2 regions of the Bacillus paranthracis genome follow, and region 2 is predicted to be linked to the other one. Evidence: riboswitches for the same ligand, from Rfam matches in the RefSeq annotation. Region 2 holds a riboswitch; the other holds the start of a gene.

Region 1 (15,493 bases), 2.4 Mb from region 2:
AAGAAAATTATGAGCAAACCCACCTAGCAAATCCCGTTGCCTCATTCCCACTACAAACTTGGCAAGAGATGATTTTAGCTGATGACGTACTACTAAATGGGAGCTTTCTCATTATAGATGAAGAGCATCAAATTATGGCATACTCTTTCCTCCATACATCAGAAAAGGATAATACAGTAGAACTAGGATGGTGCGGGACTCACAATACAGAAAATGTATCCTTACTGAAACTTCTCATTTTCAAACAAGCTATGTATGCAAATACACACGGTTATTCTTTCTTTCAAGGTGAATTCGATTCAACAAGTATATATGCAATGGAGATATTAAAATCTTTCCCTTTCAATCCTTGTGCTACCTGGATTACGTATCAAAAAGAAATCGGAAGGTAATTATACACCTTCCGACTTCTTTTATGCTGTTTCTATTTCAAACTGTACTGTAATACCACTCGGGTCTACTACAGTAAATCCATTTAAAATCTCATTTATTCTATGTTGTTTTTCTATTAATCTTTCTTTCACTTCATCTAACGCTTCTTTATGCGGCAGTACTATCGTATACACTTTTAATCCAGTTGCATATGCCGGTGGGTGCGGATTATTTACTCCGTTCCACGTATTTGCACCGATATGGTGATGATATCCTCCTGCAGAAATGAATAAGCAGTCATCTTCGCGTTGTTGCACTTCAAACCCTACTGTCTCTACATAAAACTCGTGTGACTTCTCTACATCAGCTATTCGTAAATGTACGTGCCCCACAACAGTATTAGCAGGTAATCCATCAAATTCATAATCAACAAGTGTTGCTAGTTCTTTTAAATCTAGCGGCGTACTTCCTCCTGGCCCTTCTCCCCACTGATCGCGCGGACGATCCGCATATATTTCAATACCATTTCCCTCTAAGTCTTGTAAATAAAACGCTTCGCTATACGTATGATCACTCGCACTATTAAACCTTGAAATTGGTAAAATTTCATTTGAATATGTATAACGTCCCTCTTGCTCAGCTGGACTATCAATTACATTCTTATTACGAATCACACCAAATAATGCCGACGCAAAAGCCTCACGAGTCGGAACTAAAAAGGCTACATGATATATACCAGTCGTACGCGGCTCTTGCAGTACCCCGTCCTCTAACTTTTCAAGAACAAGTAATGTATTCTTTCCACCTTTTCCAGATAAATATGCTTTATTCCCCTCTTGCTTAATTACTTCTAAGCCTACAACATTCTCATAAAAGGCAATTTGACGTTCTAAATCTAACACCTTAAATTCAACATGACCAATACGTGTTTTTGGATGAATTTGTACCATGAGTAACTTCCTCCCCAATTTCCTTTTATTTTTATATAAGTTGATGGACAATAGCCACATTCAACGAACATACTTTAATTTTGTTTTTTTGTAGCATCAACTTTCAGCCATTTTTTTGATATTTCGCTTAATGTCCCATCTTGTTCTAATTCTTTCAATGCTTTATTTATATCTTCTAACTTTTCGCTCTTTTTAGCAAATGGAAATGCAATCTCTCCCCATTTAAGTGGACCAAATCCTACTTTCACATTATCTAAATCTGCCTTTTTAATTGTTGTTTCTACTTGCACTTTATCATTATAGTAAGCATCTACACGACCAAGTCCCACTTCATTCAATTCTGCTGTTGGATCTTCTGAGAACGTTTTAATTGTAAAAGCATTATTTTTATTTAAAGCTTTTAATTCTTGTTCCCCGGCTGTACCAAGCCCCACACCTACAGTCTTTCCTTTTAGATCTTCTATCGATTTAATTGTATTATTATCTTTCTTCACCGCGAAAACAGATCCTGAATAAACATATGGAATTGAAAAGTCATATTTCTTTTTTCTTTCCGGAGAAACCGATAATTCATTTGCAATTGTATCAATACGACCCGAGTCTAATAAACCGAATAATCCTTCAAAATCAGAAACGTTCCATTCAACTTTATATCCAGCTTTTTTAGCAGCCGCTTCAATAATTTCAGCATCAAAGCCTTTTACTTTCTCACCCTCTTTAAAAATAAATGGACTACGACCTGCAGACGTCCCAACTTTCACTACTTTTTCATCTGTTTTTTTGCTCGCTGTATCTGAACCACAAGCAGATAAAAGCCCAACCGATACTGTTAATGCCAATGTTAGTAATAATGATGATTTCCTCATAATTTTTCCTCCTAAATAACGAAATGATTGCCTTCTTCTGAAGCATTCAATTGTCGTAAAAACTTTTTCGTACGCTCATTTTGTGGATTCCGAAAAATTTCTTCTGGCGTTCCCTGCTCTACAATAATGCCTTCAGCCATAAATATAATACGGTCCGCTACTTCTTTTGCGAAATTCATTTCATGTGTGACAATAACCATCGTTATATGCTGCCTTGCCAAATCCTTAATGACTTGCAATACCTCGTTCACTAATTCTGGATCAAGTGCAGAAGTCGGTTCATCAAACAATAATACAGCGGGATTTAAAGCCATTGCCCTAGCAATACCTATTCTTTGTTGTTGCCCACCTGATAACATCGTTGGGTAGAAATTTTCTTTTTCAGCTAAACCTACTTGTTTTAATATTTCTCTTGCTATTCTTTTTGCTTCTTCTTCACTTTTTTTCTGTACAACTGTTAATGGCGTTGTAATATTTTGCAATGCTGTTTTATTTTTAAATAAATTATAGTTTTGAAAAACCATTGCTGTTTTTTGGCGTAATTTTATTATTTCCTTTTTATAAAGCTTCTTCACATGAATCTCTAAATCTTCAATTCTAATACTTCCACCCTCTGGTTGTTCTAATAAATTTAAACATCTTAATAGTGTCGATTTACCTGAACCAGAAGGTCCAATAATGACTACCACTTCTCCTTTATTTACAGTAAGTGAGATTCCTTTTAGTACTTCATTACTCTTATAAGATTTATACAAATCACTTATCTCAATCACACATATCACCTCATCCTTGTTACAAATACGGTGCATCAAGTTTCTTTTCTAACTTTTTCTGTCCCCAGCTAATTACGATTGTAATAATCCAATATACAATCGCTACCGCTAAGTAACTTTCCATATAACGATACGATTGTGCCGCTAACATTTTCGCTTGCGCTAAAATTTCAGCCACCCCAAGTGCAAAAGATAACGAAGATTCTTTTAACAATCCAACAAAATTATTTCCAAGTGACGGTACTGCAACCCGAATAGCTTGCGGAAAGATAATCTGTCGCATAGCTTGCGCCTTTGTCATCCCAACTGATAAACAAGCATCCATTTGTCCCGATTCGACAGCATTTAATGAACCTCGAATAATTTCTGACAAATACGCTGCATTATTTAAACTGAGACCAATTAAAGTCGCTTGCATCGCTGTAAGTACTGTAAAGGTTGGGAATATTTGCGGCAATCCGAAATACAACACGAACAATTGAACTAATAAAGGTGTTCCTCTAAAGAAAGATATATATACTCTTGCAATAGAATATAGAAATTTCGTTTTGTTTTTCGTTATGATCGCCAAACCTATCCCTATAACAAAAGAAATAATCATTGAAACTACAGTAATTCCTAAAGTTATGTATACATACTTAAATAATTGCGGAAAACTTTCTAAAAAATACGTTACATCAAACTTCACTCTATCCCCCCTCTCTAAATAAAAAACTCTTCTTACACATATAAGAAGAGTTGAATGTTAATCCATTTCCCCTCATCTTCCAAACGCTTCATACGTTTGCTGGACTTAGCACAGTACTTTTATAGCCTGTTGCTGAGATTTCATCGGGCCAGTCCCTCCATCTCTCTTGATAAGAAAACTAATAAATTTTTCCATTTATTTAGTTGTTATTATGAAGAATACAATTAATAACTAATAATGTCAATATGAAAACTAAGAATTAAATTCGATAAAGTGAAACTTTAATCAGTGGGGGGGTTCTTCATCCCCCACCTAACCTTCTTTGCTTTCGCTGAATTTTGAGGTGGGGGGTTTTACTGCCCATTAAAGCCGGATAAATTCCCAAACATCTTGTTCCTCACATTCACCTAGTCTTGAAATGTATCACTAATACTGGATAAACTACACAGAAAAAGCCATTATTTCTATTGTTAGTAGAAATAATGGCTTTTTCTAGATTATGATTCTTATCGCATTTTATGTACTTCAGCAACTAACTTTCCGCCCTGAATGCCCATATAAAGCTTCACAGGTGCATCATTCGTATTTTCAAACACTAAATCTAAGTATGGATATGCAATTGTAGCATCTCTTCCTTGTGGAACGTAACCTACCGTTTTAGAATGTGTTGTTCTCTCTACCATTTTCAAACCAGCTTGATCTGCCGCATTGTATAATGTTGATGATGTTTGACAAACACCACCGCCATATCCATCTACTAATTTACCATCTACAATTTCTTTTCCTAATTGATATCCTTTATCTGGCGTTGTATCACCAATTAATGCATTGAAAGAGAAACGGTCTCCTTTTGCTAATACAACTCCATTTATGCTCGCTGCTGACAAACGAATATTTTCAATACGGCCACCTGTTGAGCCACCTAAATTCGTTTCATATCTACCAATTACCGTACCACTTCCTTGCGCATCACTTAATGTTGCAGTAGGCTTCTTCTCAACAATAGGTAATTGATAGGAAGAATCCCACATACCTACGTTTAATAATTTATCTACTAATTCTTTTTCCATTAATTCATAAGAAGGTTTCCCTTCTTGCCAACTTCCATCAGATCCTAGACGTGAAGGGACCATCTTTTTGTCAACATTTTTCCCAACTTCCCTAGCAACCTTCTCAACTGATTTTTTAAATTTCGCTTCATCTTCAAAATAACCTAGACTCGACAAATCTAACTTTTTTACTTCCGTACCTGTACGCCCATCTACTAAACTAATAGAATCCTGTACTTCTGCTTTAGCCTCTACCGTGTGGCCACCAATATCACTTACTAATGCAACATCACTTACTTTTGTACCACAGCCACTCACTACAGCTACACATAAAACCCCAACTAATATACCCTTTACTTTACGGAACAATATACTCTCCCCTTTTCCCCAATACTACTTTTATGTATTATTTCATTTTTATGTATGTTTTGTTACAATCATTTTACAATATATTTATAAATTGTTACAAGTTATTTTTTACTCTATATAAATTACTCTTTTCTTTTCCAAATGTCTATATATATTTACATAAAAGTTTGAGTTTGATAGAATTGTAACCTCTCCCTATTATCCAGTATATACCATAAAACGAACGAAATACAAATGTAAAACTCCATATTCGTATTTATAAAAAACATCCTGTGAACATAAATAGGTATTTGCCGTGCCACACTCCGCTTTTACACATACATTATGGTGAATTAATCTATTTTAAAGAAATGGAGGATGTTTTTATGTACCCCTACAATCCATACGATCCATATAACCAAACTGGTTATCAACCTCAATATGATTTACAAGCACAATACCAACAATATATAGATCCAGTAGAACAAGTTAATCCATATGATCAAACTCGACAATTCCAACTTCCAATCTCTTTTCCTGGTGCTGGAAACCGTCAATTAGAAAGACGAGTAAATGAGCTTGAACAAAGAGTACGTCAATTAGAAAACACGGTTGAACGTCATACACGTAGATTAAACCGCTTAAACCAACGTTTACGTACAGTAGAAAACAGACTGAACATTCCATTTTCAGCATTAGAAGACGGATTTTAATTTCGGAAATAAAAAATATATGAAGGAAGGGGGCTTCCCCTTCCTTATATAAATTGACGAAAGTTTTTTCCATCTCTATACTGATAAGAGTTAATGAAATGAAACAAGGTGATAAATATGGATTTTGAAATAAATTATCTTTCCTTTTATGTTGTACAAGTAGAAGGAAAAGGTGAAGCTGTTGATAAACGCTACAAACATTTTCAAACATTAGACGCTGAAGAGTATGAAGATAGCTCCTTAAAAGAATTTTTGAATGGAGAATTATTAAAAATTTCAAAGAGAAAAGTAGAACGTCATGCGAAAACAGAGCAAGCTCCGACAAAGATCGGTCGCTTTATTGTAGAAGAAGGGCACGAACTTGATTCAAATCCTCATTACAACTTATTTAATCGCATCCGCTTTGCAGAAACGAAGGAAAACTTCAAAGATATGAGCGAACCTCTCGTTTATACATATCTTGACACAAGTGCTGTACGCGGTGGTGTATTTTTAATTGCGCAAGCTAAACTACGCAAATACTTTGATGATCCATTCGTTTTCGTTATGAAATGTGACTTCGAGCCGAAAGTCGCTTCCATTTCCGATGAATCCACACTAATTCGTAACGTTGAAATGGCCATCACAACAAAAAATATGAAATCTATCCAATATCCGTACATGCCCGAAGAAGGTATGGTCGAAGTGGGCGAGCTAAAGATTCACCAAGCATCACACGCCCGTTACTTTGAAGACTTCTTAAAATTCGTCGAATACGAACGCTCTATGCCTGAAATTATGAAAACACAAGTAATGGACATGGTATATGACCAAATTGAAGATGTATTTGAAGAAGGTACGGAAGAACGCGAACAATTCGACCAAGCAATGGAAGTATGGGCTGCCAGTCCGAAACGCGAAATTATGGAACAATTTTCAACCGAAGAAGTAATGGAAGCTACCGCTCAAATCGTCGAGCATGCGCCTGAAGTGGAATTAAAGCTAAAAGCAGATCATATCTCTGTAAAGGCCCTGCTTGCTGATTTCGGGGATCAAATACATATCGCAAAGGTAAATGACCGATACGTATTAATGATTGAGGCTGATACACTTACATTTGAGAAAGGCTTCTCTCCAATTGAGTTTCTGAAGCCAGACGAGTTGCAAGACGTAATTGAACGGATTGAGAATAAGCAGCAGTATTCTTATGATCCGAACGGGATTGAATAAATTCTTCTATTTAACTGTTTTTACTGGGCGCTTTTAATAAGCGCTCTTTTATTTGGGGCATAGTTTTCATTTATATTAAAAACCGATTCTACTAAGAATCGGTTTTTCTGCTTTATAACAAAATATGTTTATTTTTGATTCAAGAAGACATTTGTTGCAGTATTAAGTATATCGCTTCCTTGTTGTACAAGCTCATTTCCATTAAAAGTATCTTCTTCAATATTTTTAGTGGACCGAGTTCTTTTAGTCACTATGTATGTTGTTCAAGTGAAAATTTCACTTCACTACCTCAAATTTATTGTAATCGTAGAAAGATAATTGAAAACGATATTCTGGATGCTCTCTCACCCAATCGTAGGCTTCTTCTAAAATTTCCATTTTATTTTGCAAGTCATTCAATTCACTACATTCGTTCCTTTTCTGTTTGCATAGCGGACAGAATCCATTCACTATTTCAATACTCGTCGCCCTAATCGTTTTATTTTCTAAGTCAACTACTAAACGAAGAATAAAAGAATGCTCTTCTTTTGTAGTCACCGTCATTTCAGCAATCCCATCCTCATTCCAAAAGACTCCGTTTAATTCCATCTGTACGGTAACATCGTTAATATCCAAGTCTATCACTATCACACCTCCCATATATATATATAAGACTCTTAGCTTACTCTTCTATTTTAATCTTTAATACACCACGACTTAAAGAGATATTAAGCTTTTTCCAATTCTTCTTCTGTGCTATGAAAGGAAGTGTAATTACCGCTAATAGCGTGGTAAATATTATCCCAAAAACTAAAACTGTTACAATGTTAAAGATTGCTTCCATTCAACTTTACCCTCTTTCATTTCTATGGGCTCTAATTTTATGAATATATTAAAAAATTTCTTACCACACCTTAAATTTCAAAGTAGCACAACAAATCAATTCCTATTTATATGAATACTTTATTCATCCATCAATACAATGACAGTAAATTTATGTAGCTACAAATAGAGAAGAATGTCATTTAACCTCTGCATTCTTCTCCATCTCAGCCAAATACCTAATCTGCCTTTCCGCTTTTCGAACCGCCGTACGAAAATGTTTTTTCAGAAGTTCTATTGTTGGTTCACTTATATAATATCTTTCCGTTATACTTTCCCACGTGTCACTACTTTCAAATGTACTCCAAACGAAAGGACGCTCAGTATTTTTTCTCATTTCTTTAAATACCCATTTTCGCATCTTTTTTTTCGCTTTTTCTGTTAGTTTTCCGTCCTTTACAAGCTCGAGTTCACCATGTCTTTTATATCTTTTAGTAATATCTCTCTCGCTATATGCTTTAAGAAGTATGTTCGCTGTATTCTCAGCATCCGCTAAAGCACGGTGTTGCTTCCCTTCCCATATTAAACCGAGCTGTTCTACTGCAGATTGTAAACTTGGTGTATGCTCAAACAATTCTTCATACGCTTGAAAAACAAATTTTTGTAAATCAATTCTTCTTTCTTTTTCCATACAAGGGCATTCTACACCATGTAACGTACAATCATGAGATAGAAATCGATAATCTTCTTTTCCCCATGTAACAAATATAGAATCTTCTCCGATAAACTGAATAAATCTCTCTATAATTTGCGGAAATTTCTCTACATTCATTAAATCTTTCTTTGTAATTCCCGTTAATTTTGTCGTATGACGAGTAAGTCGTGCACCGGGTTTTACTAACTCCGAAAATTCTCCAATTATCTTCATTGTACTTGCTTCTATTTTTACAGCCCCAATATCAACTATCTCTGACGGATCTTCTGATTTATATGGCCTAAAATTTCTCTCTATATCAAACACAATAAAATGTGTAGTGTTTTTCAATTTTTTTACCTCTTTCTACATTCCTTTTCACACACATACTTTATTTTCAGTATTTATTTATTCATACACTTTATGCATGTAATACTTCATCTAAAAAACGAAAATTCAATCTCATTATGCTATGTACATAGGAGGTTCTTCAATTAAAACGCAAAAAAAAAGAAGGGCAAGCCCTTCTTTTTTCCACAATTACTTCTTGTTAACGTTTGTAGCTTGAGGTCCACGGTTACCTTGTTCTACTTCGAAAGTAACTTCTTGACCTTCTTCTAAAGTTTTGAAGCCTTCGCCTTGGATAGCTGAGAAATGTACGAATACGTCTTCTCCGCCTTCAACTTCGATGAATCCGAAACCTTTTTCTGAGTTAAACCATTTTACTTTACCGTTTTGCATGAAAAAAATCCTCCTACAATGTACCTATATGTACATATTCATTTTCAACCACTTTACAAAAATAAGTCAGACATTAAAAAAACTGCAACTCTGAGGAGATTTAACATTGCTATCCTCCTCGGAAGTTACAGCTCATTTAAATCTCTATATTATTAAAAGTAAAATGGTTTAAATATAATATATCATATCAATATAATAAAAGCAAAGTTTTTTTTACTATACAACTTTTTTCTTCCATTGCATTGCTTTTGATTCACCTGATCCAGCTACAACATAGCCTTCTTTTTCGTTCACGATGCGCCAACCATGCCCTTTAACTGAGTCACATACTGTAACAATTCCTTCTTCTAGAAGTACACGACAAACAGTACTAATCCCCGCCTTATTTTGCGTTGACGTTGTATATAGCACATGTTGATCTACACTTAAGTCTAAATAGCTACTTGCTTTTTGCTCACTTTGACATGTGTGCCAATATGTTTTTTCACTCTCTATACTTTCATCTATTTTACAAAAAGAAATATTACCGCTAATCCCCTTGCACGACCCACTGGCTGCTACTAAATAAGAATTGTGTAACGTCAACGCTGAAATCATCTGATTCATTACGATTTTAATCCTCTTTAATTTACGTGTCTCCAAATTAAAGAGCCAAACACCACCATATTTAGCATGTATTTTCGTACCGATAAATAAGTAATGTTTATATAAAAACAACGATCGAATAGATGGTGCTCCGCCACCATATTCAAGAAATGGATGAATGATTTCCCATGTCGAACCAAAATCATTCGAATGATACAACGTTTTATCTCCATGAGCAATGACAGTTCCTTCTATATTACTACACACGTTCCAACTCGTTGCCTTTGTTGGAAAACGTTGAACCGTCCAATTCTCTCCACCATTCATACTACGAATAAAAATTCCTTCGTCACCTACACCATACACTACATTATCTTCGCTATGTAAATCCCTAATTCGTTTTTGAAAACCATTTAAAATTTGTTTCCATTCTCCGTCTTGTTCAATAAATAAACCATTATATGTAGTAGCTAACATAAGCTTTCCATCTCTTAACTTTGTAATAGCGGTCGCACTTAACATTGTCTCCACGTTGACACTCCCATTCTTAGAACTTCTCAGCAAATGCAATTGCAAAATTACTGCATTTTTCAACATCCTCTTCATCTTCTGGAGCTAGTTCGATTTTCAACCCTTCTTGTACAAGCTCTGCACCGCGCTCTACAAGTCTTTCTTCAAATATCGTTACCGCTTCACAAAATAGTTCATACGCCGTATCACCTGATCCGAATACCGCTACTTTCTTCCCTGATAAATCTATATTTTCTAAGTCATCATGGAAATCTTCCGCTTCAAATGGTAATTCCCCATCTCCCCACGTATAAGATCCTAAAATGATTCCATCATAAGCTAATAATTCTTCAGCATCCATGCCTTCCATTTCTTGCAATACTACTTCATGATCAAAAGCATCTAAACTAACTTTAATTAAATCAGCAATACTCTCTGTATTTCCTGACATACTTGCATAAGCTATTAAAATTTTTGCCACTTTGGCATCCCCCTCTTACAATAAATGATTCTCATTCTCATTATATTAATAATGAGAATCAATTTCAATTGTATTTTTTATTTTTATTTATTCCATATAAAAAAGCACAGATGACTATACAATCATCTGTGCTTTTTATTACTTTTTAAAAATACCAAACGGCTTTCCAACTGGTAAAACAACTTTACCAAAGTGTGTGTTTAACACTGCTGCTGCTGAACCATAGAAAGATAATAATGAAATAAGAAGTTCAGAATATGCTGCTAAATTATGCATTGCATGCGGCATAACACCTAAAGTACTTAATGAAAGACCGATAAATAAGAAATCAATAAGGACGAAAATCATAAATAATACTTTATGTGTTTCCATTGCACCAATTGTCATAAAGATTGTGAAAATTAAATATCCGATAAAGGCTACACCAAGCTGTTTTGAATCTGCAGCTTGTGCTAATTTTTCGCCGAATACTCCAAGTTGAATTAACCAAGTCATTCCAACGCCTAGCCAAAATAGACCGTACGCACCGAATGCTGTTGTACCGAATGTATTGTTATGCTTTGCATCATGAATGCACGCAAAGATTTGTGCAAATCCTCCTAAAAAGATTGCCCATGGTAATACGAGTGAAACGCCATCTGTTAAGCCTAACTTTTGAGATGATGCTACAAGTGTTACCATCGCTAATCCAAATAGACCGATTCCAGATGGATCTGCTGTTGTCATTTTCACATGATGTGTAGTTGTTTGATTGCTCATATAAACCTCCTGATTATAAACATACTCGAATACAATACTTAAATCAGAAGGCTATGTCAATGGTTTTTTTTGTATGTTGTCAGACTTTACTTTTTATAATGATTGAATATACTTCCGACCACTTCATACGGTTTTATATTCACTTTTTCCAACTCATATATCGGCAACCATAACGGAATATAAATCCCTCTATCTTTCATTTCGAATTCTTCAGCTTTACCACTTCCAAAAACTCCACCTACAATATCGGCATTAAAATAATACTCCGTACCCTTATACTCCACCTTTGCAATTAGATGCTCCACTTTTATATGTACCGTTTGAAAAAAACTAGACAAATGTATACATTCGTCACGCACAAGCCAAAACGGTGTGCCTTGTACGATTCGCCACAGGGAATCTCACCCACGTCTACCGAATATTTGACGTCACAATTGCCCTTTCCCTCCTTTCGAAGTTCCAGTTCATAGGATCAGAGGTCACCCCTGACTCAGTAGGAGCTGTTAGCTCGACTTTTTACTGCACTTTGTTGTCACGACGATTTCATGGGCACGGAGTCTTCCTTACAGGTTATCCATGGCATTGCCACCACCGTTTTTTTGTTTTAATTTAAAACTATCCTAATTTAGATAATACATATAATTTTTGTTGGAACGTATGTTTTTTCCAATGTTTTGTTGCCGAAGCCCATTGTTTTTTTCGTTCCATCGAACGATTAAATTTTTTCGGATACCCTAATGGACAAGCATACGGCACTTTTTCAAATGTCAAATCCATCCCTCTTCTTGCAATTACACAAGCCGCACTTCCGTGAGAACTTAATCCATACCGTTTCATAAATACTGTATGACCAATTTGACTGGTATAAGCAGGGTTAACAGGTATTGCTTCTACGCCTACTTTTAAACACTTATGCTGTAAAAGTTCTTTATAACGACTATAATAAAAACCACTTAATAGTCTTGCTCCATTTTTACTACTTTCACGAAGCTGTAATTTTTTCTTTTTAAAATCTAAATCTTCATAAGCAATTGGTTTTTTCTTTTCTAATGCGTATTCGACCACTTGTTTTAATGCTACACTTAAACTTTGTTCGGCAACTTCCGAAGAAACATTGTATCCCTTAAATGGAACATCGAATGTATGAATTGGATTTCCGAAACGGTCTGTTTCCGTTACCGATAAAAAGTTTGCGTTACAATCGATTCCAATGCATCCATTCCCTTTTATGGTTTGAATGTCTGGCATATCAACATCCACAGTCGCACACAAATACCAATTGTCTTCTTCTCGAATGAATTTAAAGGTTAAGGCACGATAGTACGTTACTTTATTTCCTTTTCCCTTTGTATATCCCACTCGACCTATTTTTGCTACGTCTAATTGTTCTTGACCATAAGGGAACACAACGTTCGGAACAGTAAAATGTGTGCCATATGTTGTTTCATTTTGGTTATCTACACGAATCCGTAAATGCTTGTCGGTGTCATACATACAGGTTTGATTGCCATTCTTTTCATCACTCGAACCAATAAACGTAAATTGAGCAGCACGTTTTTCTTGCCATTTTTGTTTCCATTCTTTAAAGGTTAACTTGTTTTCTTCTAAATGGAATTGTTTATGAAACCATTCTTTTGAACCAAAACAAATACGAATTTTTTTATTTTTTTCATCTTCTTGTAATCGCTTTAATTTTAGTTCTAAACGATATAATCTTCTTTTCTTTTGATGAATGGTATGCTTTTGTTTTCTGTAACTTCTTACCTTTTTTGTAAAATTCTTTTCTTTCCCATTCATTTGTAGCAATTTTTCATGTGCTTTTTCTTTTTGTTCCATTTTCTTTATGATTACACCCTGTAAATGAATGATTTTTTCTGTTGTTTCTTTTATATATAATTTTTGTAGTTCTCTACATGCTTTGACACGTCCGTCTAATTGTCTCTTAATGCTATTATATTGACGAGAAGTAAGGTCGTATAAACGACAATAGCGTACTTTTGTTTGGTTTTCATTGTGACCACGCACATATAAATCCACAAATAGTTTGCGTTCGATACGACCAAATTCTTTTGCGAATTGTTGATAGTATTCATAAGTGTTGATTGTTATACCTTTACTACTCAGAACATTCGTGTTCTGAAGTTTTGTTTTGTACGTTTGGAACACGAATGATTTCCTCCTCTACTGTTTTTTGCAACTCCTTATGTTTTTTACTTCGTAGTCCATATAATTTTCCTGAAAAACTGGTAATAATACCAATTAAATCATCCGCTAACTCTTCTTGTATACTTTTTGTATTTTCTTTTTCATCTAATACATGAATAGTTACATTGTGGCTTTTAAAATATTCTTCTAAATAGCCATAGCCAAAACGTGTTAATCGATCTCGATAACGGATAGCTACATCTGTTATCTCTCCTTTTTTCGCCAAATCCATTAGTTTTAACAAACCTTTTCGTTTATCGTTCAAACCTGAACCGACATCCGAAAAGGTTACAATAGAAGAAAAATGTAATTTTTCCATTTTTTCTTGAACAAAAAGGAGATTTGACGTTCCAAATCTCCTTTTTGTTTTTGTTTTTGTTCGTTTGAAGAAACACGACCATAAATAGCTAATTTTTTATTTGTTTTTATATTTTCTACACCTAATATGCGATGCACTTCACTTTCAGGAATACGTCTTCTACCACTAGGAGTGCGAACGACTTTTATTTTCCCTTGTGCATCCCATCGTTATAATGTTTTAACGGAAACACCTAATAATTCAGTTACGGTTTTTAAATTTAATAATTTTTCCATACTCATATTTAATCAAATATGACAATGAATGTATATATCTGTCTATAAAATCATTTAACTGCTAAAAACCCCTAATTCTTCAAAAATTTCTCGCCTTGTTGCTTCTTCAGGTGTTTCTCCTTCTTCGATTCCTCCGCCTGGAAAAACATAGTACGTTTCATCTTCTCGGATACGTTTTATAAGAGCGATTTTCCCTTCCCGCACAATGATAGCCGCGCCGCGATTTCTTGTCATTTTATTACCTCAATACCAATCGCAACTGTTCCCCACTTTTGTTCTTGTTCTTTCGTATATATTTTGTATGTACTTTCTAACATTTCCTCTAAACTATCATTTTCACAATCCAATAATTTTTTATCAATTTGTTCGTACATTGCTTGAAAGTTTTCGTATCGTTTTATCTCCGTTACTTTTACAGCCATCGTTGCTGCTGTCGTAAGGTTCGTAAATATAATATGATCGCCTTGTTTTATGAGTTGACGTTTTTTATCGTATAAGCGCACTTCATACACTTTTTTTCCTGATTGAATTGACTGAAAAGGTTTATTATATAATCCCATCTCATACCTCATACATTCCACTCCCATTTATTCATTTTACTTATTAACACTGGTCACCTTACTACACCTTGCATATAATATTCCACGCTTATTTCTTGATTGAGAAAGAAGGTTGAAGAATCATGTTATATTTAAATCAAAAACCTGAATATAGTAAGTATGATATCGGTGATTATACTTATAGTAAAGTAGGTCCAACTATTTTTTCTTGGAATGATGAAACGAAATTAAAAATAGGTAAGTTTTGTTCATTAGGAGAAGACGTTGTTTTCATACTTGGCGGAGAACATCGCGCGGACTGGATAACGACTTATCCATTTAACGCTCTTTTCAGCGAAGGAGCCCATATTACTGGTCACCCCTCTTCAAAAGGTGATATCGTAATCGGCAATGATGTATGGATTGGTTATCAATCCTGCATTTTATCTGGTGTTACAATTGGTAACGGTGCCATTATTGGTGCCAAAAGTGTTGTTACAAAAGACGTCCCTCCATATGCAATTGTGGCTGGTAATCCAGCAAAATTTATTCGATATCGTTTCCCGCAAGAAACAATTGACAAACTAGAGAATCTTGCATGGTGGGATTGGGACAT
Region 2 (15,493 bases):
TTGATTTTACTAGGTGATTAAAAAGCATCTAGTATAAGGAAAATATACTCACTCTATCGTCACTTATTTTTCGCTTTTATTATCAATGAAAAACATTTATCTTTTTACTCTCTATCAACCTTTCCACATGATGAATCATATCAATAGAATTTCTACATTGTCAATAACTTTTATGATCTAGTAATAAAAGTTGGTTATATTTTTATAATTATACTTTATTTCAATAAAGAAAAAACACATATTTTATAAGGTTTCATCTATTATACAGATACGTACCTTAACATGCTATAGACTCTATCTTATTCAAGAACTCTCTGTGTAAACAACAAATACACTCACTTAAATTTAAGCTTTACACAACTTCTACCTCTTCATACCAACAAGACCTAATAATTATATTGAAATAATTTTATCTTTCTTTTAAATAAAAATAGCCTTCCTCTAAAACAGCACACATGAATTTCATCTCATATGGAAATATTAAAAGGAAAATTGTTCTAAATCAGGAGGTTTCCTTAATGACAAGCGATACATTTCCACAATTCCCATCATCTTATTGGATTGAATCTACTCAACTCCCTGCTTTTCCCCCTTTATCTGAAAATATAAAGACAAAAGTCGCTATTATAGGTGCTGGTATTACAGGTATTACTACTGCCTATTTACTTGCAAAAGAAGGCATCGATGTTGTATTAATTGATTCTGGTCTTATTTTAAACGGGACGACTGGACATACAACAGCGAAGATAACAGCGCAACATGATCTTATTTATGATGAATTAATAAACCATTTCGGTATGGAAAAGGCCGGGCTTTTCTATGAATCAAATAATCATGCTCTACAATTTATTAATGAAACTTTGCAAACATATAAAATCGACTGTAATTTCTCAAATGAAGATTCATATTTATATACAACTACTGATAAGGGATTAAGAAATTTATCGAAAGAATATGAAGCTTATCAAAAATTAAATATACCTTGTGACTATGTTCAATCTCTATCGATTCCAATTCCAGTACAATCTGCACTTGTCATGAAAAATCAAGCCCAGTTTCATCCCCTTCTTTATTTGAAAACGCTTTTAGAAAAGTTTGTGGAGATGGGTGGAAAAGTTTATGAACAAACGACTGCCATGGATGTAGAAAAAGGAGATTCTCCACAAGTCATTACAAAGGGCGGACATCGCATTACTTGTGAATATGTTGTCTCTTGTTCACACTTTCCTTTTTATGATGCGAATAGCTTTTTCTTTACACGAATGTACGCAGAACGCTCTTATGCTCTTGCTATTAAAACAAAAACAGATTATCCAGGTGGCATGTATTTAAGTATTGATGACCCAAAGCGCTCCTTACGCTACACAACAAGCAATGGGGAAAAATTAATTTTAATTGGCGGAGAAAGTCATAAAACAGGCCAAGGAATAAACACGATGCTTCATTATGAAGCACTGTATTCTTTTGCAGAAGCAACGTTTGGGGTAGATGAGGTTCCTTATAGATGGTCAGCACAAGATTTAATCACGCTAGATAAGGTCCCTTATATCGGACATATTAACGAGAGCAATCCAAATATATTTGTTGCAACTGGATATCGTAAATGGGGGATGACAACTGGAACTGCTGCCGCTCATTTACTGAAGGATTCCATTCTAAAAGTAGACAGTCCATATAAAGAACTATATGCACCTTCACGCTTTCATGCAAATCCAGATATAAAAACGTTCTTCTCCCAAAACATTGATGTTGCGAAACATTTAATTGAAGGAAAGATTGAAACTGCATTACGTAAGCCAGAAGATCTCGAAGTTGGTGAAGGATCTGTCGTACATGTTAACGGGAAACGAGCAGGTGCTTATAAGGACAAAGATGGAAAATTACATATTGTCGATACAACTTGTACACATCTCGGCTGCGAAGTTGAATGGAATAATGGTGATTGTACTTGGGACTGCCCTTGCCACGGTTCCCGTTTTTCAATTGAAGGAGGTGTTATTGAAGGTCCGGCAGATCAACCGTTAAAACGAGTTGATAATGAGTAAATAAAGAAGTTCAACAGAATGACTGTTGAACTTCTTTATTTACTATAAAACTTTTTCATATAAATTCCGACATAAGAAGGGAAATATTAACATCAAATGAAATAATATATTCATCTACAAATCAAAAGGGGTGAACATTATGCAACCTTCAGCTCCACCTCATCTAGAATCTACAAAAACTATCTTTTTAAACTCTATTACAAAACTTGTTGTTTTTATTTGTTGGCTAGCCATTCTAGCTGACGGCTATGATTTAGGTATTTACGGGGCCGTTCTGCCTAAGCTACTGGAAGACAACAGCTGGGCACTATCACCAGCTCATGCTGGTACAATTGCAAGCTATGCTTTGTTTGGTATGTTTATTGGCGCTATTCTAGTTGGAACTATTACAGATCTAATTGGACGAAAATGGACGCTTATATGCTGTTTAGCACTTTTTTCTATCACAATGGGCCTAGCTGCACTTGCTCCTTCTCCTGAATTATTTGGACTATGGCGATTTATCGGAGGAATTGGACTAGGCGGTGTCATTCCAACAGCTTCCGCACTTACTGTTGAATATTCACCCAAAAAGCGACAATCTTTTATTTATGCTCTTATGTTTACTGGCTATCCTTTAGGTATCGTGTTAGGCGCTATTTTGTCCATGTTTATGTTAGAAGACTTCGGATGGAGAATTATGTTTGGCATCGGAATGATTCCACTACTCCTCATTCCTTTCATTATTCGTTATTTACCTGAATCCATTCAATTTTTGTTATCACGTAACCGCCAAGAAGAAGTGGATAAAATTCTTAATCGTTTTCAAATTGAATTCCATGCAAAAGAGAAAACTCATCAACCCCCATCTAATATACGAAAGAAAAATGGATTTCTTACTTTATTCTCAAAAGAATACATAAAAGCAACGCTGCTTTTTTGGATCACTTATATAATGGGGATGTTTTTAATATACGGTTTAAATACTTGGTTACCTCAGATGATGCGACAGGCAGGATATCCTCTTGGATCTAGTTTATCATTTCTACTTATGCTAAATATTACCGCCGCTATCGGTGCATTATTTGCTGGAGCAATCGCAGATCGTATAGGAGCCAAAATTGTTATTAGCATTTCCTATCTTATGGCAGCTGTATGTATTGGACTATTAACAATTAAACCATCTGTTACAATCATTTATCTTTTAATTGGTCTTGCTGGAATTGGATCGGTCGGTATTACTCAAATATTAAATGCATATGTGACACAATACTTCCCATCCCATATCCGAGCTACTTCCTTAGGCTGGGGACTTGGACTTGGCCGAGTTGGCGCAATTACTGGTCCTATTCTTGTCGGTATTATTATGACAATGCAATATGACTTAGTATGGAATTTTTACTTATTCTCATTTGCAGGTCTTCTTGCAGCTATATCTGTTTTCTTTATTCCTACAAAATAAAAAGAGCACAAACTTACTTGTGCTCTTTTTCGTATACCGCAAACAACATATCTCGAAACAATGTATTTAAACTCTCAATATCGATCCCTGATCCCTTTTCAATTCCTTTTACATATTGCTGATAGTAATGAATTTGTTCTTCCAAAAATTGATTCAACACATCAATTTTTAATCCAACATCTAATTCAGTACCTGCCTTTTTCTTTATTAACAACTGTTCAATTTCATCTAATACGCTACGCTCCAATGATAATTCTGTAATTAATCGATCGAATTCTACAGGAGGCAAAGTTGTTTTCTCCTCTAGCCACTTACAAGCCAAAATAGGACGCAATACATAAAAGTACTTTTTTAATTTTACATTCTCATCTTGCAAAAATTCACGATAATTTTTTGAAGCCATATGTAAGTAATGATATATCGTCGCTTTCGGATCGAAGTTCTTTTCACTCATTTGCTGAAGCTGTTCTGGAAAATTAGAGTTTTTCGAATAAAAAATGGGTGATCGAATCCATTCGAGTAAAGCTGGGTTTGACTTTGCAAATAGTTGTAACGCTTTTTTAATATCCCATCCGCTTATATCTAAATCATCACTAATCGGATACTCAATTACATCTCGTTTATCATGAATGGATAAATACCATTCTACCGGGTGCATATAAACGAATCTAACATCATAATCACTATCTTTTGATGGAAATCCCCATGCACGACTCCCTGACTCCACAGCGAATAAAATTTTCACATCATTTTCTTTCTCAATTCGTTCTAACTCCAACTTAATTTTCTCTCTCATTTCATACCCTCTCCATTTTTTGATTATTTCCTTGGAAATTCGACAAATATATTACTAAGTTTACTACATACTAAAATAGCTGTCAGAAAATTTCCGACAGCCTGTCAAAATTCGTTATTTTTTACTTGTTCTTTTCAGTTACACTAACCGCAATTCGTTCAAACTCTTTTTGAATCTCCTCTTTGTATGCATCTACTTTTGAAAAGTCCATAGCAGCAATATAAATTCGTTCTAATTTATCACGAACTGATTTCGCTTTCGCTAAAAAAGACATCGCCTCGTTCATTTTTGCTTTATATTGAATAGAGACGTCACGAATTTCCTCCGCATACTTCTCATCCGTCCCTGGTGTTACAATAAGGGCATACATATCTATAATTTCATCACCTTCGCGGCTCGGAAAATATTCATGTGGTGCGGTGCTATCGAAAATCGCAAACCCTAATTCTCTTACGATCACCATATCAAGGCTATTTGGATCAAACCCACAATGATATACTTCAACTTCAAATCCTTTTTCTTCTGCTGCCTTAGCTAATTTTTTGAGCATTGTTGATTTCCCAGAACCTGGGCGTCCTTTTATAAAATAACGATGTGGTAATCCTTCTGTTAAATTAGGAACAAAATCAACTGCTCCTTTCGGTGTAGCTGCTCCTAAAAACCGATGTTTCACAAGCGATTGTTTCCCAACTTTATCTGTAAATAATTTCTGAATGAGCTGCTCGGTTAGTTCGTTCGCTTTATTAAAATCAATATTACTAATATATATTTTCTCCCACTCATCATGTATAACTAATGCCTCGTTAAAACGAGCGTAAGCAGCTTGAAAAGCTTTGCTTGCTTCTGAAACAAATCGTTCAATTTCCACTTTCTGCTTTCTTAACTTATCTGAATCCCAAGCAATTCCTAAATTAATATACTCCTCGACAACTCCTGGCATTTTTGGCTCAATAACATGCGGTGATGTTCCATCAACAATTCCTACTTTTAACTTCGGGATGATGACACCATCAACCGATTTATTATCAGAAGAACAATGTAAAAATTCAATATCATATCCCTTTTCAACCCATTCACGACCTATTGCCTTAATTAAAGAAGATTTTCCCGTTCCAGGTCCACCCTTTAAAATAAATAATCTGTTTAGTCCTTTTAAATTCTCTTCATATAAATTATGAAATCCTCTAGCTGTATTTCCACCAGCATAATAATTCAATACATTCCCTGTCACTGCACTCACTCCTTCGCAGCATTCTATTTACATAAACTACAATATGCGAGCAACTTTATTTGGGTGAATACCTATTTTGTGTTGCACAGAAAAAGGAAATGAATTACAATTTCATTATCACGAAGATTCAGAACTTTAAATTGAATATACCTTTATCAAGAGAGGCAGAGGGACCGGCCCTTTGAAGCCCAGCAACCTCAGTTTATACAAACTGAATAGGTGCTAATTCCTGCAAAATGCATTGCATTTTGAAAGATAAAACGTAACTATTGTGTGCAAAACTCATCTTTCTTGATTATGAAAGGTGAGTTTTTTATATTTCAAAATATATACTTGGAGGTATTTAAAGTGAAAGTAATTGACCTATCCCAAACATTTGAAAACAATATGTCTCAATTTCCTGGAACACCAAAAATCAATTTAGAAGCCATTACAAGCGTTGAAGAAACAGGTTATCAAGTTACAGATTTTCATTCTGTCGTTCATGTTGGTACACATTGTGATGCTCCTGCTCATTTCATTTCAGGCGCAACGACTATTGATCAATTGCCCCTAGACCAATTTGTAGGTGAAGCTGTTCTTATCGACGTAACTCATGTACAAGAACGAAAACTACCTAAAGAAGTATTACACAATGCTGACATAAAAGAAGATGATATTGTCATTTTCCATTCCAACCTATCTAATAAATGGAATACAGAAGCGTATGAACAAGAAGCCTTTTATCTTTCCGAAGAATTAGCTGAAGAATTAGTTCAATTAAAAGTAAAATCTGTCGGTTTAGATTTCATTTCTCCTGACGAGGTAACGACAGAAACATCGCCAATTCATCACATACTACTTGGGAATAATATTTATTTAATCGAAAACTTAACAAACTTAGATGCCATTAATGCGAAACGTTTCTTTTTCTCAGCGGCACCTTTAAAAATTAAAAATAGCGACGGTGCTTTCGCAAGAGCATTCGCTGTAATTTTTTAAACAAACTATACAAAAAAGCAAAGATCGTCATTGACCTTTGCTTCTATTTCTTTTATTTAAACTAAGAAAGAATTGCTCAACGCGAGGACGTAACCAAGCTAAATAATCTTTCTCTTTCTTCTTTGTACAAACTATTTCTTCCCCATCAACCATTCCGACAAGCTCTAGCTCTAACAGTTGCCTCGTAAATGCTAACATATTTATTTCTTCTTCCGGATACTCTTCTTTTAATTTCTCCTCAATTTCCCCTAATAAAAAACCGTCACGCATCATTGCCAATGCATCAATCCAAAGTGGCGGCATTTCATATTTTTCTCCTGTAATTGTATCTTTTACAATATAATTCTTTTGCTCTTTTCGAAATTGAATCGCGTGTAAGCATACAGTCGAATTTAATGTTAATTCCATCATACCACCTCTTTCATAATATCTGCATAGAAAAAAGGATGCGCGTGCACCCCTTCTTTTTCTAACACTACCGAACCGTTACATGAATAACAAATCTCATGTCGATATTTTCCTCCATTATAAACGAAGTATTTTATAAAAAAAACCCTTCTCGAAACATTTTATAAAATGTTTATATTTACGCAACAAGAACACTTTTCTGAAAAATATTTTCTTCTAGCGCATTATGCTATCGGTAAAAAAATCTCCACCTTCATTCCTAGCTCTCCGCTACTTTGAATCGCAATACTTCCTTGCTACTCCTCATGATCAATACAAAAACTCTACATATTATCTCATTAAATGATAAGGAAATTACTTTCAGAGCAATCTGTAACCTTATAACGAGAAAAGGAAGGAGATTTCCCCTTCCTTTTCATCACAATTTATATCCACCTTACTCGATCATGTAGCAATCCATCCGTAAAGTCATTTCCACCAACTACAAAATCATTCATATATAAATTCAAATATTCTCCGTACTTACTTTCTGTATTTAATAATAATTCCTCTACATAATAGGCACCTTGTTTAAAGTTATCGAACAGTAAACTACACAAGCCAGCATAAATGCCACATCCTACTTGGAAGTATGTCGCATTCGTTTTATATTTATGAAAAACTTGACTACTATTCATCACGTTATACATATAAGTCTCGCTATTTTCATAAACGAGTAATACACCGACTAGATCCTCGCCCGCAATCTCTTCTTCGGCTGGATTAAATACTTTACGATTCCAATTCCATAGATCTTCTACCTTATCTAAGTTCTGTCTAATTATATTTGTTGTATACTCGTTAATTCGGTAAAGAAACCCTACTTCCATGTTAAAGTTTTTCCCTAAAATTAAAACTTCCTCATGCGGCATCAAACAACCATAAAATTCTTTCTCTCCCAACTTTACTTTATACTCTGAAGCATATACATCTTCATAAAAGTAAAGAGGACGATGATGACTCATATACATCGGATAACTCCATATCGCTTCATCTAGAAATCGCTCTACTGCCCATGAAGCATACAGTGTATGAGGCTTTATAAGTGCTGTATCATTCAAAAATGACGTATCATGTTCTACTATATAGCATGCTTTTGGCTTTTCATTTGGACGTTCCTTCATAAGTTCAACAACCATCCATTGAACAACACCTGGGTTCATACCTGAGCCTATAATTGCTTTTGTATTTGTAAATTTCTCTTTTTCCTTCTCAAACCGCGTATATCTTTCCGTAAGTTGAAAGCCGATTAAACTATCGTCCTGATCTACTGCCTCATTTTCCAAAGCTGAATTAATATAACAAATTCCAAGTTCATTACAACAGCTTAATACTCTGATCGTATCTGCCCCTGAAACATCAATCACAACGCTCGTACTACTTTCTTTTAAATGTTTTTTAAATGTCACTACATCTTGGAGATCTATTTCGGATAAAAACAATTGATCTTCCAAATTTGGAAACAACTCGTCATAATACGTCCTATCTTTTTGTTTTATATCAACCAAATAAAATGTAACATTCTTTATCACTTCATAAATCGGGTCTTTTTCATTTACTATCGCTTGATTTAAAATCGCTAAAACTGCTTTTGCTGCTCCACCAGCACTACCAAGTAATGTAATCGATAACGAATTTGGAAACTGCTCCACCAACAAAACCCCTTTAATATATTAGTTAAGCAGTTCTCCCTCAAAAAAATAAATTGAATACATCAAAAGATAGCTCGTACATATTCTTTATAATTTAGTACAAAATTTCCTCTTCAACAGTCATACTAACATATTTATATTCAATTCATTTTTCCCCTCATATTCAGATCAAGCTAAACAAATAGGCTCGACCTTTTCTTCTGCATATAAAAGAAAAAGCCAGCCCTTTCAATTAACTTACGGACAATGGACAGATTTTACATGTTGAATATTTACATACATTTTCGCATCACGCGCTTTTAATATTTCAATATGCCCTTCATCAATCTTCGCCATCTTTCCGATTTTATTATATTCCTCACCTAAATCGAACACCATAATTTTTCCAGACATTTTAATAAGTTGTTCTTCAAACGTTCGAGCTAACGTAATATTTAAGGGATTCACGGGGAGTTCATTTTTATTGAGGGCGTAAGGCACTTGATTTTCTTTATACGGAATTAACCATTTCAAGTGTTTTAAAGATATATATACAGTTTTATAAACTGGACTATAAAAAACAATATAATCGTTCATTACACTTGTAACATACCCATGTATTGGAGCATTTCCTGCTACATAAATTTCCGTAAAAATCCCTTTGGAAGTACTTAATACTTTCCTCAAAGAAATTGAAGGTGACTCTCTCTTAATTACAGAATCCACATCTGGTTTTAAGATTTCTTCATCATGTGGTCGTAAAAATTTATAATATTGTACATGGTATAAAGATATATATACGTAGTCTTGTCCATTGTAAAGAACAACGATATCATTTCCTACGTCTATTAATACACCTTTAAACCTTTTTTCACCAATTAATTTAACATATATATTTTCTCCAATACTTTTGTTTAACTCATTCATCTATATCCTCCTTCCTATGAATTTCTTCTTTCCTGTCTTTCATTTCTAAAAAAATAATCAGGGCAAAGTTCTGTTTTAATAGTAAGTAATTCCTTTTCATACTATTGAAATAAGAAATTGTTCTTCTCTTTCCCTCATAATGCCCCTCTTATTTATTAAACATTATTCATCTTCATTCTTTTTACATTTAACTACTTGACTCACACTCTTAATATGAGACTTAACTACATAAATCACTTCATCGCAGTTTACTAGTGTAATGCAGCCATGGTGTACCTCACTTAACAAACCTTCCACACATTCTGGACCACCACGATTAATTTTTACCCACTTATACTTCAAGTCTTTTAATATATCTAGAAAAGTATCCTCATCAGAGCAGAAACATGAACTATAGCAATCACCACATTTACTTTCTTTTACTTTCTTAACTAGACTCTTCACATGCTTCAAGTGATAATATACTAATTCACCATGTGGTAATTGTAACGTTAGATAATCTTTGCCTAACGATACAAGCTCACCAACTCGACTTTCTGGTCCGCGAAGGTTTACTTTGACAGTCTCACCAACTAAACATTTAATTTGGTCACAACATAATACATTCTCCAATTTCGTATCCCCCTTTCTTATTATCTTCCTCTACTTGATTGTCTTTGTGCACGAGCACGACCTGAATTATTGCTACTTTCCTTACTATCGTCGCTCTCATCGCTCTCTCCACAAGCTAAAGCATTATAGTTAACACTTTTAATATGCTTTATTGCAATTAAGATAATTTCTTCTTTTACGATTAATGTTACGAAGTCACAAGAAACATCTTGTAAAATGCCTTCCACTTTCTCTGGACCACCGCGATTAATTTTCACCCAGCAATATTTGAAACTTTCAAGCAGTTCTTCAAAGTCTTCTGCACAGGCGCAATCTTCCCACTCGCAATCACTTGATCCACATTCTTTCGCATTTTTTGTGATACTCTTTAGATGTTTAAGTTGATAGTAATAAAGCTCACCTTTTTCATTCTGCAATACGAAGTAGTCCGGACATACTGATATTATTGTTCCTTTTTGAGATTCTGGACCACCCCTGTTTACTCTCACAAAAGATCCAATTAAGTCTTTCAAAAAATCACAATGAAATAAACTCACGAGAAAACCCCTTCCATTAATTTATAAGCTTTTGCACTGATAGTATATGTATCTGTACAGGTTACGTTCTCTATGTTTGTCCTAGCTAGAAAAAAATATGCTTTTAACATGGTAGACTACTACCTATCAAAATTTGAGGAAAGGCTAAGAACTCCTTATGCTTTTAATATCTTTAAACAAAAAAATCCCTTATGAAGATACATTTCTGCATATCTTCATAAGGGATTTCCCATAGTTTAATCTTCGTCTTTAACATCCATATCTTCTGGAATTGGTTCGTTCAATATTTCTTCCACTAATTGCTTATATTTCTCCATTTGTTCTAAATGTGTATTGAATTGTTCTTTATTTAATAAATATTGCTCTCCATCAAATAGTGCACGAATTTTCTTTTGCTGAATTAACTCTTCAATATACGACTTTGGTAAATTTAAATACTCCGCAGCTTCTTCTACTGTTATATACAACTCGTTCATTCCTTTATTATTTTTTCCTATATACTGTATCTTACTTTATTTTTGTAAACAAATAAAAAAGATTTTGTAAATGCAACCTAAAAAGCAGGTAGATGCATTCCATATATTGTATAATAGTATATAGTAAGAATTTTTTAAATATAGAATGGTATTACCCATTTACACAAAGGAGAGTTAACATATGGCTACTCGTCACATCATTACAATGTTAGAAAAAACATTACAAATTGAAACAGAAAACACAATTTCTCATTTAACTGCATCTTTATCTGATCGTATTCTTTCTCAAAGCGTAGCAATACAGGAAAACAATTGTTACCATACAATTGGAGAATGGTACAAAAATCATTTCTTATTCCAACAAGATGATTTCCTTTGGGCTAAATACGTTTTCTATGACGCATATTGTGAGGAAATAAAAAAACAAGGTCATCTTACAAAACGTGTTCGCCAAATATTAGAATCATTAGCTCGAATGCATGGAAAACAGTACATTGCTTCTATATTAAACATGCCATTTCCTAACGAACGAGCTAAAGGAACAGCATAATGTAATACAGTTCTGCGTCAGCAAAACATAGATTCATTATTTTCTAGGAAGATTCACAAATAAAATGTTCATGTCACATGAACTGATGAAACCGGTGTCATTATAATGATTGAAAATATAGTAAACAGGAAAACCCCCATTTACCTCTCTCATCATTCGAATAGAGAAGTAAATGGGGGGATACTTGTTCCTTTACTATTTCATCATCTGCTTAATCAATTCTCGATTTCTCTTCTTAAATACCTCATTATGCGAAGAAACCATTCCATACTCACTTGCATCTGGCTGAATAAATTGTTTCGCTTTATTCACAGCATTTCCAGCATCTTGGAATGCTCCCGCAATTAAGTGTAATTTTCCTTCATGCTTTAAAATATCCCCAGCAGCATATAATCCGTCTACTGAAGACTCACTATTTGCATTCCCTGCAATATAAAAATTATCTATAATCGCAACGTCTAACTCACTATTTTCTAATAATGTAATGTCACGTTCATATCCATGATTAATAATAACTTCATCAATAGGTAAATGAGAAACTTCACCTGTCTCATGATTCGTTAATTCTACATATTCAATCGCTTCATGACTATCACCAGCAATTAATTTTGTAATCGATGTATGAAAGAAACACTCAGCTGAGCTGTTCAGCAGTTGCTTCACTTGTGCTTCATGACCAGATAATTCTTCTTTTCTATATGTTACATATACTTTTTTCGCGATTGGTTCTAATTCATTTGCCCAATCAACGGCAGAATTTCCTCCGCCGGAAATAATGATCGTTTTATCTTTGAAACGCTTTAAAGACTTCACTGTATAATTTAAATTCGATACTTCAAATCGCTCAGCACCTTCAATTGATAACTTTTGTGGTTTCAATATACCACTTCCAGTTGCCACAATAACTGTTTTTGAAAAGTGTTCTTTTCCATCGTTTGCTTTTAACGTAAAAGTGCCATCTTTATTACGAATAATCGATTCTACTTTTGTATTTAATACAACTTCCGGCTGAAATGTTAACCCTTGTTGTACAAGTTGCTCAATTAATTTATCACCTGTAACTGGTAATAGTCCACCTACATCCCAAATCATCTTCTCTGGATAAACATGTATTTTTCCACCTAGCTGTGGTTGAAATTCTATTATTTTCGTTTTCATTTCTCTGAGTCCACTATAAAAAGCTGAATAAAGCCCTGCAGGTCCTCCGCCTATCACAGTTACATCAAACAATTCTTCTCGATTCATTCGTGCTCACTCCTCAGCTACTAATCATTGATTATCATTCTCAATAAAATATAACCTGTTTCCGCAAAATTTACAATTAAAATTACTATTGACAATACAACTAGATAAAATTATATTATTTAATGAATCAATAGTGATAATCATTATCAATTTGTTAATAATTAGAAAATTTGAGGTTACATCTTCTTTTATTAGTATGGTTAATACTATATTGTGACATCTCACATTCAAAATTTTTAATAAATATTTTGTATTACCACTACTCTTTCAAAAAGATTGCAGTTAAACAAATTATCGTATACACATATCATCTATTTAAAGGAGACAGACGATGAAAAAGTTATTTATTTCACTAACAGTTCTTTTCGTCCTTGTTATGAGCGCTTGTAGCAATGGCTCTACAGACAAAAAGAACGATGCAAAAGGTAGTAAATCAGAAACCATTACATACCAATCTGAAAATGGTAAAGTAGAAGTTTCTGCAAATCCAAAACGCGTTGTTGTTTTATCATCATTCGCTGGTAACGTAATGTCATTAGGTGTAAATCTTGTTGGGGTAGATTCATGGTCTAAACAAAACCCACGTTTTGATAGCAAACTTAAAGACGTTGCTGAAGTATCAGATGAAAATGTTGAAAAAATCGCTGAACTAAATCCAGATTTAATCATCGGTTTATCAAATATTAAAAATGTCGATAAGTTAAAGAAAATCGCTCCTACTGTAACATACACTTACGGAAAAGTTGATTACTTAACACAACATTTAGAAATCGGTAAGTTATTAAACAAAGAAAAAGAAGCAAAAACTTGGGTTGATGACTTCAAGAAACGTGCACAAGAAGCTGGTAAAGAAATTAAAGCAAAAATCGGTGAAGATGCTACAGTTTCTGTTGTAGAAAACTTCAACAAACAGCTTTATGTATACGGCGAGAACTGGGGCCGCGGAACAGAAATTCTGTACCAAGAAATGAAATTAAAAATGCCTGAAAAAGTAAAAGAAAAAGCATTAAAAGAAGGTTACTACGCATTATCTACTGAGGTATTACCTGAGTTTGCTGGTGATTACTTAATCGTAAGTAAAAACAAAGATACTGATAACTCATTCCAAGAGACAGAATCATATAAAAACATCCCAGCAGTAAAAAATAATCGTGTATACGAAGCAAACATGATGGAATTCTATTTCAATGATCCACTTACATTAGATTTCCAACTAGACTTCTTCAAGAAGAGCTTTCTTGGTAAATAATACAAACATGAGGAATTCTTATTTTAAGAATTCCTCTTCCTTTATTCTATGAAAAGAAAAGATGTGAAACGAATGACAAAAGAACATGACAATACACGTTCTATAGCTTTTACATACAAATTAATTTTAAGCATAATTGCATTCTTTCTTATTTTTATGGTAGCAATGGTATTAGGTGCTGCAGATACTTCAATAAAAGACGTATGGTCAGCACTCACTTCCTCCGCTAAAGGGGATAAAATATCTATTATTCGCGAAATACGTTTGCCCCGTGAAGTTGCCGCTATTTTTGTAGGAGCTGGACTTGCTGTTTCTGGAGCAATTATGCAAGGATTAACACGAAATCCACTTGCAGATCCTGGATTACTCGGGCTATCTGGTGGAGCAAATGCTGCGCTTGCACTAACCCTTGCTTTCAACCCTTCCATCAGCTATCTTTACTTAACATTAGCTTGCTTTATCGGTGCTGCAGTTGGTGCAATTATGGTATTTGGAATTGGTATGGTGAAAAAAGGAGGGCTCTCCCCTCTTCGAATTGTATTAGCTGGTGCTGCCGTTTCAGCATTTCTACTCGCAATTTCAGAAGGAGTCGGCATTTACTTCAAAATTTCACAAGATGTATCACTTTGGACTGCTGGAGGTGTAATTGGAACTACTTGGAGCCAATTGAAAGTTATTATTCCAGTCATTTCAATTAGTATCTTTATCGCTATCTTACTAGCAAAAAAATTGACAGTTCTTAGTTTCAGTGAAGAAGTGGCTATTGGACTAGGTCAAAAAATTATTGTTATTAAAACCATTCTATTTATCATTATCATCTTACTTGCAGGTGCGTCTGTAGCACTTGTCGGAAATATGGCATTTATCGGTTTAATGGTACCTCACATGGTACGCCCAATTGTCGGGCCAGATTACCGATTTGTTATACCGATGTCAGCAATTGCTGGGGCTTCCTTTATGCTACTTGCAGATACAATCGGACGTACCATTAACGCTCCGTACGAAACACCAGTTGCCGCTATTGTCGCAATTGTAGGATTACCATTCTTCCTATTTATTGTACGTAAAGGAGGAAAAATGTTCTCATGATACCATCTATTCTAAGAAAACAACGTCTTATCATACTCGCTTTACTTATACTAACCATTACAACCATTGTAATTGGAATGGGGCTCGGTTCAGCATCTTTATCTTATGATCGACTACTCCCAACGTTAATGGGACAAGGAACTTTTAAAGAGGAGTTCGTTTTATACTCTTTAAGACTACCTAGAATTATCATTACATTATTAGCTGGTATGGCTCTCGCTTTATCAGGAGCTATTC

What was found. A riboswitch is a leader RNA that binds a small molecule or an ion and turns the genes downstream of it on or off. The one in region 2 is predicted to bind S-adenosylmethionine.
Region 1: another riboswitch for S-adenosylmethionine. It lies ahead of NLJ82_RS16655 (amino acid ABC transporter permease); the one in region 2 lies ahead of NLJ82_RS02170 (cyclase family protein).

The regions. Positions count from the first base shown of each region.
Region 1 is NZ_CP101135.1:3,238,820-3,254,312, forward strand. It holds gene NLJ82_RS16635 (hypothetical protein) at 1-392, shown strand, start outside; gene NLJ82_RS16640 (VOC family protein) at 414-1,322, opposite strand; gene NLJ82_RS16645 (amino acid ABC transporter substrate-binding protein) at 1,397-2,188, opposite strand; gene NLJ82_RS16650 (amino acid ABC transporter ATP-binding protein) at 2,200-2,961, opposite strand; gene NLJ82_RS16655 (amino acid ABC transporter permease) at 2,981-3,649, opposite strand; SAM riboswitch class I at 3,719-3,825, opposite strand; gene NLJ82_RS16660 (VanW family protein) at 4,156-5,067, opposite strand; gene NLJ82_RS16665 (hypothetical protein) at 5,418-5,759, shown strand; gene NLJ82_RS16670 (DUF3900 domain-containing protein) at 5,877-6,968, shown strand; gene NLJ82_RS16675 (hypothetical protein) at 7,245-7,592, opposite strand; gene NLJ82_RS16680 (hypothetical protein) at 7,630-7,791, opposite strand; gene NLJ82_RS16685 (exonuclease) at 7,969-8,814, opposite strand; gene cspB (cold shock-like protein CspB) at 9,004-9,204, opposite strand; gene NLJ82_RS16695 (WD40/YVTN/BNR-like repeat-containing protein) at 9,421-10,320, opposite strand; gene NLJ82_RS16700 (flavodoxin) at 10,337-10,780, opposite strand; gene NLJ82_RS16705 (acetate uptake transporter) at 10,919-11,539, opposite strand; partial or broken gene NLJ82_RS16710 (NUDIX hydrolase) at 11,626-11,856, opposite strand; gene NLJ82_RS16715 (IS200/IS605 family accessory protein TnpB-related protein) at 12,155-13,705, opposite strand; partial or broken gene NLJ82_RS16720 (IS607 family transposase) at 13,656-14,344, opposite strand; partial or broken gene NLJ82_RS16725 (NUDIX domain-containing protein) at 14,405-14,572, opposite strand; gene NLJ82_RS16730 (ASCH domain-containing protein) at 14,569-14,910, opposite strand; gene NLJ82_RS16735 (CatB-related O-acetyltransferase) at 15,021-15,493, shown strand, end outside.
Region 2 is NZ_CP101135.1:408,033-423,525, reverse strand. It holds gene NLJ82_RS02190 (FAD-dependent oxidoreductase) at 519-2,045, shown strand; gene NLJ82_RS02185 (MFS transporter) at 2,185-3,486, shown strand; gene NLJ82_RS02180 (nucleotidyltransferase domain-containing protein) at 3,500-4,282, opposite strand; gene NLJ82_RS02175 (PRK06851 family protein) at 4,404-5,513, opposite strand; SAM riboswitch class I at 5,663-5,775, shown strand; gene NLJ82_RS02170 (cyclase family protein) at 5,862-6,494, shown strand; gene NLJ82_RS02165 (hypothetical protein) at 6,522-6,902, opposite strand; gene NLJ82_RS02160 (hypothetical protein) at 7,328-8,593, opposite strand; gene NLJ82_RS02155 (YwrJ family protein) at 8,831-9,499, opposite strand; gene NLJ82_RS02150 (spore coat protein) at 9,662-10,111, opposite strand; gene NLJ82_RS02145 (hypothetical protein) at 10,132-10,647, opposite strand; gene NLJ82_RS02140 (helix-turn-helix domain-containing protein) at 10,884-11,123, opposite strand; gene NLJ82_RS02135 (hypothetical protein) at 11,305-11,673, shown strand; gene NLJ82_RS02130 (NAD(P)/FAD-dependent oxidoreductase) at 11,869-12,918, opposite strand; gene NLJ82_RS02125 (iron-hydroxamate ABC transporter substrate-binding protein) at 13,250-14,167, shown strand; gene NLJ82_RS02120 (FecCD family ABC transporter permease) at 14,216-15,256, shown strand; gene NLJ82_RS02115 (FecCD family ABC transporter permease) at 15,253-15,493, shown strand, end outside.